Actinoallomurus bryophytorum: one gene and its partner. The protein of the gene in region 2 interacts with the protein of the main gene of each other region in a pairwise test. Links are inferred from orthologs where the notes say so. Each region holds a gene or a part of one and is shown on either strand. Other genes may lie near its edges.

What was found. The genes of interacting proteins can lie anywhere in the genome.
Region 1: the proteins of topA (region 2) and FB559_RS42820 interact in binary tests that used the Escherichia coli proteins (3 or more experiments, as listed by UniProt). The link is inferred for Actinoallomurus bryophytorum from one-to-one orthologs.

What each region holds. Positions count from the first base shown.
Region 1 is NZ_VFOZ01000003.1:312,626-316,836, reverse strand. The notes cover bases 1,212-4,211. They hold FB559_RS42820 (IMPACT family protein), read right to left. Parts: upstream 3,027-4,211; coding sequence 2,397-3,026; downstream 1,212-2,396. Other genes in these bases: FB559_RS42815 (MFS transporter), read left to right, coding at 2,920-4,211; rox (rifampin monooxygenase), read right to left, coding at 1,212-2,045. Outside these bases: FB559_RS42830 (RCC1 domain-containing protein), read right to left, coding at 1-571; more of rox, read right to left, coding at 618-1,211.
Region 2 is NZ_VFOZ01000001.1:2,661,185-2,666,763, reverse strand. The notes cover bases 1,059-4,216. They hold topA (type I DNA topoisomerase), read left to right. Parts: upstream 1,059-1,379; coding sequence 1,380-4,016; downstream 4,017-4,216. Other genes in these bases: tmk (dTMP kinase), read left to right, coding at 4,045-4,216; FB559_RS44565 (DUF5703 family protein), read right to left, coding at 1,059-1,230. Outside these bases: FB559_RS45470 (chaplin), read left to right, coding at 1-868; more of FB559_RS44565, read right to left, coding at 1,045-1,058; more of tmk, read left to right, coding at 4,217-5,579. UniProt on the Escherichia coli protein: Releases the supercoiling and torsional tension of DNA, which is introduced during the DNA replication and transcription, by transiently cleaving and rejoining one strand of the DNA duplex.

The DNA.
Region 1 (4,211 bases), on a different replicon or contig from region 2:
CCGATCGATCCCCGGCCGCGAGGACGCGCCCGTCATCGGTGAGACCGACCGTGTGAAGGTAACCGGCGGCGACGGCGGTGACGTCACGCCACGTGCCGACCGCGCACTGCCCGCGGCGATCGTTGCCCACCGCGACGGCGGTCCCGTCGGCTCTGAGGCCCACCGAATGCCAGTCGCCACAGGCCAGCGCGACGACCTCACGCCACCGGCTCACATCGCATGCCCCCTCGCGGAGCCGTCCCGCGGCCAGCACGGTGCCGTCACCCACCAGCCCCAAGGTGCGGCGCCAGCCCGCGGCGACACGGATCACGCCGCGCCAGCCCGCGACGTCGCACTGCCCGTCACCGTTCCAGCCCGTCGCCGTCACGGTGCCGTCCGCGCGGAGGCCGACGCTGTGGGACCGCCCGGTGTTCGACGCCGTATGCACGTTGCCCGCCGCCACGGCGACCACGTGGGCCCACTCCCCGACCCGGCACTCGCCGGATGTTCCCGTGCCGGCGGCGACCACGGTGCCGTCGGCACACAGCCCCAGCGAGTGCCGTCGTCCGGCGGCGATGACAGCACTGATCATGTGCACAGCATTCCGGATCGCAGGGGCCTTCGCGGATCCAGCGCGCTCAGCCGGCGGCGGCGCCGAACCACCGGGGCAGCCGGCCCAAAAGCTCCTGCTGGTCCTCACCGACCCACGCCACGTGGCCGTCCGGCCGCAGCAGCGCCGCGGGCACCTCCAGTTCCTCACCGCCGTCGACGACGTGGTCGACCCGGTCCGCCCAGCCCGCCACCGAGAGCCGGCCGGTCTGGTCGAGCAGCAGCCCGCGGCCGGCACGCATCAGCCCGTAGAGGTGGCCCCGCTTCAGCTCCACGTCCCGCAGCCGCCGGCCGAGCAGTTCGTGACCCTCGCCGAAGTCGTAGCGGATCCCGATCGCGGTGATCTTCTCGGTCAGGTACCGGTTCACGTCCTCGAAGGCGATCAGTTCCGACACCAGCCGGCGTACGGCCTGGGGACCCGGCTCGGTGGACAGCAACTGCATCTGCGCGAGGGTGTTGTCCAGTACCGCGGCGGCCACCGGGTGCCGTTCGGTGTGGTAGCTGTCCAGCAGCCCCTCCGGCGCCCAGCCGGCGACCTCGGCGGCCAGTTTCCAGCCGAGGTTGAACGCGTCCTGGATGCCGAGGTTGAGGCCCTGCCCGCCGGTCGGCGGATGGATGTGCGCCGCGTCTCCGGCCAGCAGCACCCGGCCGGTACGGTAGCGCTCGGCCAGCCGGGTCGCGTCGCCGAACCGCGAGAGCCAGCGCGGGGAGCGCACACCGAGGTCGGTGCCCGCCACGGCCCGCAGCTGCCGCTTGAACTCCTCGAAGGTCGGGGGGACCGCGCGGTCCTCGGACACCCCCGCGGCGGGCACGATGACGCGGTACACCCCCTCCCCGAGCGGCATGGCGCCGAACCGCAGCTGGGTCTTGCGTACCTCCTCGTTGACGGCGATGACCGTCTGCGGATCCTCGGTCACCTCCATCTCGCCCAGCAGCGTCTCGACCCTGGTGGGCTCGCCGGGGAAACCGACACCGAGAAGCCTGCGCACCGTGCTGCGGCCGCCGTCGCAGCCGACGAGGTAACGCGAACGCAGCCGCGAGCCGTCGGCCAGCTCGACGGTCACCCCGTCCTCGTCCTGGCTCAGCCCGGCCAGTTCGCAGCCGCGCCGGATCTCGGCGCCGACCTCGATGGCGTGCTCGGTCAGCAGCCGGTCGGTGGTGGGCTGCGGGATACCGAGGGTGTACGGGTGGGCGGTGTCCAGCCGGTCCGGCGACGGCTTGGGGATACCGGCGAAGAAACTCCCGACCGGGTACCTCCGGCTCACCGCGAGGAACCGCTCCAGCAGACCGCGCTGGTCCATCACCTCGACGCTGCGCACGTGCAGTCCGAGCGAGCGTACGTAGATGGTCGGCTCCGCCTCTTTCTCCAGCACGACCACGCGCACACCGTGCAGTCGCAACTCGGCGGCCAGCATCACGCCGGTCGGTCCGCCACCGGCAACGATCACGTCAATCATGAAACCCCCACCCACTCGACGAGGAGGCGATTCTGCGGCACCACCCGGGTCTTGCCGCAAGCCCCCCGGTGCGCTATATCTTGAAAATGGAGGGGGGTTGAGCAGCCTCCCTTTCCCTCCGCCGTCCGCTCTGGACGAGCGACCTCCTCGCGCGAAACGCCATCCGGTGGCGAGTTCGGTGCGCCCCACCTACGAGCCCCTCAGCCGGGACGCGCGCACCGCATGGTCCTCACCGGCGGCTCCGGGCCGACACGGCCGCCCGCTTCCCACCGGCCTGGCACGCGTTCACCGCCGCGTACCTGGCCACCGCGCAGAACGCCAGCCGCCAGTCGATCGCGCAGAACCTGGCGGCTACCGGCGGTCCGCCGGCACCTCCACGTGCCCGGCCTGACCGCGGCGGGTCCGCGCCCGCCCGCCGCCGGCCGCGGCCACCCACGCGTCGAACGCCTCCAGCTCACCGGCGGGGACCACGACGTCGATCTCGGCCGAGCCGCCGTACCGTGCGCCGGCCAGGGTGTACGGCGAGGCGTGCAGGTCACGGGTGAGACGTCCCGCGTGCGCGTGGTCGCTGATCACGGTGACGGTGACCACCGGCCGTCGTTCGACCACTCCTACCAGGTCGACCGTCTCGGCGACCGCCTGCCCGTACGCGCGGACCAGGCCGCCCGCGCCGAGCTTGATCCCGCCGAAGTAGCGGCTCACCACCGCGACCGTACCGGTCAGCTCGCGGCGCCCCAGGACCTCCAGCATCGGCCGCCCGGCCGTACCGCCGGGTTCCCCGTCGTCGTTGCTGCGGGTAATGTCTCCGTGCTCACCGAGAACGTAGGCGGTGCAGTGGTGGGACGCGTCGTGCAGGCTCCTGCGGCGTCCGGCGATGAACTCCTGCGCCTGCGGCTCGGTCGTGACGCGGGCGAGCGCGCAGACGAACCGGGACCGGCGGATCTCGAGCTCGTGCACGCCGGACTGCTTGATCGCGTGCATGTCGCGTCCACCGTACGCGCGTGGCCGAGACCGACCGAACCTGGGGGCGACGGGGCGATGCCGGACAAGGCGCGGCGGCGTTTCGTGCTGGACACCAGGCCGCTGCGGGACTCGGCGGACTTCCGGCGGCTCTGGACCCGGGTCATCGCTGTCGATCATCGGCGGCCAGATGACCGGGTTCGCGGTGACGCTGCAGGTCTACCGGATGACCCACTCGTCGGCCGCGGTCGGCGCGGTCGGGCTCGCCACCGGCGCCCCGCTGATCATCCTGGGCCTGTTCGGGGGTTCGGTCGCCGACGCGGTCGACCGGCGGCTGCTCGTCCTGATCACCAACTGGGGCTCGATCGTGGTGTCGGCGCTGCTGGCCGCGCAGGCGTTCCTCGGGCTGGGCCTGCTGTGGCCGCTGTACGTCCTGGTCGCCGTGCAGGCGCTGCTGGGCGGGATCGGAGCGCCGGCGCGCCGTACGTTCGTGCCCCGGCTGCTCGCGGCGGACCAGGTCGCGGCCGGGGTGGCGCTGAACCAGCTGAACTTCCAGCTCGGGATGATGGCCGGCCCGGCCCTGGCCGGCGTCGTGACCGCCGCCGGCGGCCTGCGGCTGTGCTACCTGGCGGACGTGGTGAGCTTCGCCGGCACCCTGTACGCGCTGAGCCGGCTGCCCCCGATGCCACCACAGGACGGCGCCACCCGGCCCGGTGTCACGGCCGTCGTCGAGGGACTGCGGTTCATCCGCCACCGGCCGGTGCTGGCCGGGGTGTTCCTCGCCGACCTGGACGCAATGGTCCTGGGCATGCCGTTCGCGCTGTTCCCCGCCCTGAACGAGGCGCACTTCGGCGGCACGGCCCAGACCCTCGGGCTGCTCACCGCGGCGCCGGCCATCGGGGGGCTGCTCGGCTCCACGCTGTCCGGCCCGGCCGGCCAGGCGTCACGCCCCGGCCGTACGCTGCTCGCCGCCGTCATGGTGTGGGGCCTGGCCATCGCCGGGTTCGGCCTGGCCCACACGCTGTGGCTGGGCCTGGTCCTGCTCGTCCTGGCCGGCGCGGCCGACACCACCAGTGTGATCATCCGCTCGACGATCGTGCAGGTCGCCACGCCGGACCGGTTCCGCGGGCGGGTCACCGGCGTCGACTTCGTCATCGGCGCCGGTGGCCCGCAGCTCGGCAACTTCCGCGCGGGCGCCGTCGCGTC
Region 2 (5,579 bases):
CATCGGCGGCGGCAACCAGCTGGACGCGCCGGTCAACACCCCCGTGAACGTCTGCGGCAACGCCATCGGCGGCCACGCGCTCGCCGGCTGCCACGGGGGAGCGTCGGTCGCCGGCTTCGGCGGCAGCGGCTTCCACGGTCGTACGTCCGGCCACCACAGCATCCTGGGCGGCAACCAGCTGCACGCGCCGGTCAACGCGCCCATCGACGTCTGCGGCAACACCGCGGCCGTCCTCGGCGACGCCGTCGCGGGCTGCGCCGGTGGCGCGGGCGTCGTCCCGGGCGCCGGCGGCTACTACGGCGGCTTCCACGGCCGTACGTCCGGCCGGCACAGCATCGGCGGCGGCAACCAGGTGCACGCGCCGATCTACGCGCCCGTGGACGTCTGCGGCAACGCCGCCGCCGTTCTCGGACGGTCCCTCGGCAGCTGCGGCGCCGATGGCGGCTACAACGGCTACAACGGGGACGACTGCATCACCCCGTCGAGCGCCCGGATGAGCGGCCTGCCGCAACTTCCGGTCGACCCCGACTCGCTCGGCGCCGGCGCCATGCCGGTGGCGATGGGCGCCACGCCCGCGCTCCCGAAGCTGCCGGTCCGTCCGGCGAACCTCGGGCTCCCGGGCAAGTCGCTCGACCTGTTCGGCCGGTCGATGACGCCGCAGTCCTCGCCCGTGCAGAACCTCACCGGCGGACTGCACGTCCCGTCGGTCGGCGGCCCGCCGAAGGAGCTGCCTCCGGTCAAGATCGCCGCGGCCGAGTCGTCGACGAGTTCGCAGAGCGGGGCACTTCTCGCGCTCGTGCTCGGTGGCCTGTTCGCGGCCTCGGCCGGAACGATCTCGGTGGCGCGCCGGATCACCGGTCGCCGCTAGCGAAAAGCCTTGCGGGGCCTGGCCTCGCAGGGTGAAGCGGTAACGCCTTGCCTGCCCCGGAGCCACGGCCCGGGGCAGGCAAAGCCCTATTAAAGGGACGACTGCTCCCGGATCGCCTCGGGTCGCGCGTTCGGCACATTGATGTAGCTTCGTAGGAGACAAGGGGTGGCTGCCGGTCAGAAGGTACGCTTCGCGCGAATCACCTTTCGGCGTAGTTGGATTCGGCGTCTGCCGTCCGGGTAGACCCGGACGCGGACGAGCTCCCACCCACCACGCTCGGCGTGCTCGACCAGGATTTGCCTGGCGGCATCCCGTGTGGTGCCACGCGGCAGACGCAGTACTAGGTAGGAGTACTCAAGCATTGCCCTTATTCTGCTCCGTCTAGGGTCCTAACGGGGGGCACGGATCCTCTTACGGCAGAACCGGTCTACTGTCTGTCAACGTTGACCGGGTGCAAGACGGCACCCAGAGCGACTCCCATCCGAGTCGAGACTTGCGAGGTTCAGGCATCGTGCCCGACAACAACGGCACAAAGAAGCCAGACGGCATCCGGCTGGTGATCGTCGAGTCACCCGCGAAGGCCAAGACCATCGCGGGCTATCTCGGCAGCGGATACGTCGTGGAGTCCAGTATCGGCCATATCCGCGATCTTCCGGAGAGAGCGGCCGATATCCCGCCCAAGTTCAAGGGTGAGGCCTGGGCCCGACTCGGAGTCAACGTCGATCATGACTTCGAGCCGCTTTATGTCGTCAACGCGGACAAGAAGCAGCAGGTCGCCAAGCTCAAAAAACTGCTGCAGGATGCCGACGAGCTCCTGCTCGCCACTGATGAGGACCGCGAGGGCGAGGCGATCGCCTGGCACCTGCAGGAGGTCCTGAAGCCCAAGGTGCCGGTGCACCGCATGGTGTTCCATGAGATCACCAGGGACGCCATCCGCGCCGCCGCGCAGAGCCCGCGCGAGCTGAACATCAAGCTCGTCGATGCCCAGGAGACCCGCCGCATCCTCGACCGGCTGTACGGCTACGAGATCAGCCCGGTGCTGTGGAAGAAGGTCATGCCGAAGCTCTCGGCGGGCCGTGTGCAGAGTGTCGCCACCCGCCTGGTCGTCGAGCGTGAGCGTGAGCGCATCGCCTTCGTCCCGGCGAGCTACTGGGACCTTTCCGCCACCTTCGACACCGGCAAGACCGAGAAGCCATCCGACTTCGAGGCCACGCTCGTGGCACTCGACGGCAAGCGCGTCGCCCAGGGCCGTGACTTCTCCGCCCAGGGGCAGATCAGGTCGGCCGAGATCCTCCATCTCGACGAGGACGCCGCACGCGGCCTCGCCGACCGCCTGCGCGACCGGCCGTACGCGGTCAAGTCGATCGAGCGCAAGCCCTACAAGCGCAGCCCGTACGCCCCGTTCCGTACGACGACGCTGCAGCAGGAGGCCAGCCGCAAGCTGGGCTACTCCGCCAAGTACACGATGCAGGTCGCGCAGAAGCTGTACGAGAACGGCTTCATCACCTACATGCGTACCGACAGCATCCAGCTGTCCGAGACCGCCATCAACGCGGCCCGCAGCCAGGCGCAGACGCTGTACGGCGCCGACTACATCCCGGACAAGCCGCGCGTCTACAAGAGCAAGGTCAAGAACGCCCAGGAGGCGCACGAGGCGATCCGTCCTTCCGGCGACACGTTCCGTACGCCGGGTGAGACCGGTCTGAAGGGCGACCAGTTCCGGCTGTACGAGCTGATCTGGAAGCGCACCGTCGCCAGCCAGATGAAGGACGCCGCCGGCCAGTCGGTCTCGGTCCGCGTGACGGGTCAGTCGACCGCCGGAGAGACCGCCGAGTTCGGCGCCTCCGGCAAGACCATCACGTTCTACGGCTTCCTCAAGGCCTACGTCGAGGGCTCCGACGACCCGGCGTCCGACCTGGACGACCAGGAGCGCCGGCTGCCCACGCTGGAGGAGGCCGACCCGCTCACCGCGACCGAACTGGCCCCCGAGGGGCACTCGACCCGGCCGCCCGCGCGCTACACCGAGGCGACCCTGGTCAAGGAGCTGGAAGACCGCGAGATCGGCCGCCCGTCGACGTACGCGACCATCCTCGGCACCATCCTCGACCGCGGCTACGTCTTCAAGAAGGGCACCGCGCTGGTGCCCTCGTTCCTGGCGTTCGCCGTGGTCAACCTCCTGGAGAAGCACTTCGGCCACCTGGTCGACTACGACTTCACCGCGCACATGGAGGACATCCTCGACGAGATCGCCCGTGGCGAGGCCGAGCGCGTGCGCTGGCTCCAGGCCTTCTACTTCGGCGTGAACGGTGACGAGGGGCTCAAGGAGCTGGTCTCCGACCTCGGCGACATCGACGCCAAGGAGGTCAGCTCGTTCCCGATCGCCGGCAGCGACATCGTGATCCGGGTGGGGCGCTACGGGCCCTACCTCGACCGCGACGGCGAGCGGGTCAACATCCCCGAGGACATCGCGCCGGACGAGATGACCATCGAGAAGGCCGAGGAGCTGTTCGCGCAGCCGAGCGGCGACCGCGAGCTGGGCCCCGACCCCGAGTCCGGACGTCTCATCGTTGCCAAGACCGGCCGGTTCGGCCCGTACGTCACCGAGATCCTGGACGAGAACGCGCCCAAGTCCGCCAAGCCGCGCACCGGTTCGTTGCTCAAGTCCATGACGCTCGACACCGTCACGCTCGAGGACGCGCTGAAGCTCCTGTCACTGCCGCGCGTGCTCGGCGACATCGACAAGGAGCCCGTCACCGCGCAGAACGGCCGCTTCGGCCCGTACCTCAAGAAGGGCACCGACAGCCGCTCGCTGGAGAGCGAAGAACAGCTGTTCACGGTGACGATCGAGCAGGCCAAGGAGATCTTCGCCCAGCCCAAGCAGCGCGGACGCGGGCGGGCCGCCGCGGCTCCGCCACTGCGCGAGCTGGGCAAGGACCCGGCGTCCGGCGAGAATGTCGTGGTCAAGGAGGGGCGTTTCGGCCCTTATGTGACTGACGGCGAGACCAACGCCAGCCTTCGTAAGGGTGACGAAGTCGAGTCGATCACGATCGAGCGAGCGGCCGAATTGCTCGCCGAGCGTCGCGAAAAGGTCGCCGCAGGTGGCGGTAAGAAGACGACGAGACGGCGACCGGCCAAGTCCCGCTCCTGACAGGTCTCTGTGTCGATACTCTGACACAATGACCAGAACGGGCAGCCCCGCCGGCGTGCTTTCGATCAAGCCGTTCCGGCGGCTGTGGATCGCCCTCTCCCTGTCCAGTTTCGGCGATTGGCTGAGCATTCTCGCGCTCACCGCGCTGGCCGGTTCCCTGACCAAGGGATCGGCGGAGAATTACGCCATCGGCGGCGTGCTCGTCGCCAAGCTGCTGCCGGCCCTGATCTTCGGCCCGCTCGCGGGCGCCGTCGCGGACCGCTTCGACCGTCGCATCACGATGGTCGTCGCGGACATCATGAGGTTCGCGCTCTTCCTGTCGATCCCGCTGGTCGGGCGGCTCGACTGGCTGTACATCGCGACGTTCCTGATCGAGGTCGTGACGCTGTTCTGGATCCCGGCCAAAGAGGCCACCGTCCCGAACCTCGTCCCCAAGGACCAGCTCGAACGTGCCAACCAGATCAGCCTGACCTCGACGTACGGGTCCGCGCCGGTCGCGGCGGCGACGTTCTCAGTGCTGGCGCTGATCTCCAAGGTGCTGTTCTCCCAGCCGCAGCAGCAGGCCAACCTCGCGCTGTACATCAACGCCGTGACGTTCCTCGTCTCCGCCGCGACGATCTTCTCGCTCCGGGAGATCCCGAAGCAGCGCGGCAAGGTCTCGGTGCCCTCGATCCTCAAGCAGATCGTGGCGGGCTGGAAGTTCGTCGGCTCGACGCCCCTCGTACGCGGCCTGACCATCGGCATCCTCGGCGCGTTCGCCGCCGGCGGCGCGGTGATCGGCATCGCCAAGGTCTACGTCAAGCAGCTCGGCGGCGGCGACGCGGCGTACGGCGTGGTGTTCGGGATGGTGTTCGTCGGCATGGCCGCCGGCATGTTCCTCGCGCCGCGCATCCTTCAGGAGTTCAGCCGCCGCCGGCTGTTCGGGCTCGGCATCATCGGCGCGGGCGTCGCGCTGGCGCTCATCGGCATCATCCCCAACCTGGTGATCGTCGCGCTGCTGACCGCGCTGTGCGGCGCGGGAGCGGGCATCGCCTGGGTGATCGGCTACACGCTGATCGGCCTGGAGGTGGAGGACAGCGTACGCGGCCGCACGTGGGCGTTCCTGCAGTCGCTCGTCCGCGTGGTGCTGCTGCTCGTGGTCGCCTCGGTGCCCTTCATCGCGGGTGTGGTCGGCAACCACCGGCTCCACCTTCCCGGCAAGAACATCTACCGCTTCGACGGCCCCAACGCCGTCCTGCTGATCGCCGCGGTGGTCGCAGTGATCGTCGGTCTGGTTGCATATCGGCACATGGACGACCGCCGGGGCATCCCGCTGATCCGCGACTTCGTGGCCGCCCTGCGCGGCGAGCACTACACACTGGAGGAATCCACCCGCGAGCACGGCGTCTTCATCGCCCTGGAGGGCGGCGAGGGCGCGGGCAAGACCACCCAGGCACGGCTGCTGTCGATCTGGCTGCGCGACCAGGGCTTCGACGTGGTGATGACGCGCGAGCCCGGTTCGACGAAGATGGGCATGCGCCTGCGCGCGCTGCTGCTCGACAAGGAGAGCTCCGGGCTGTCCTC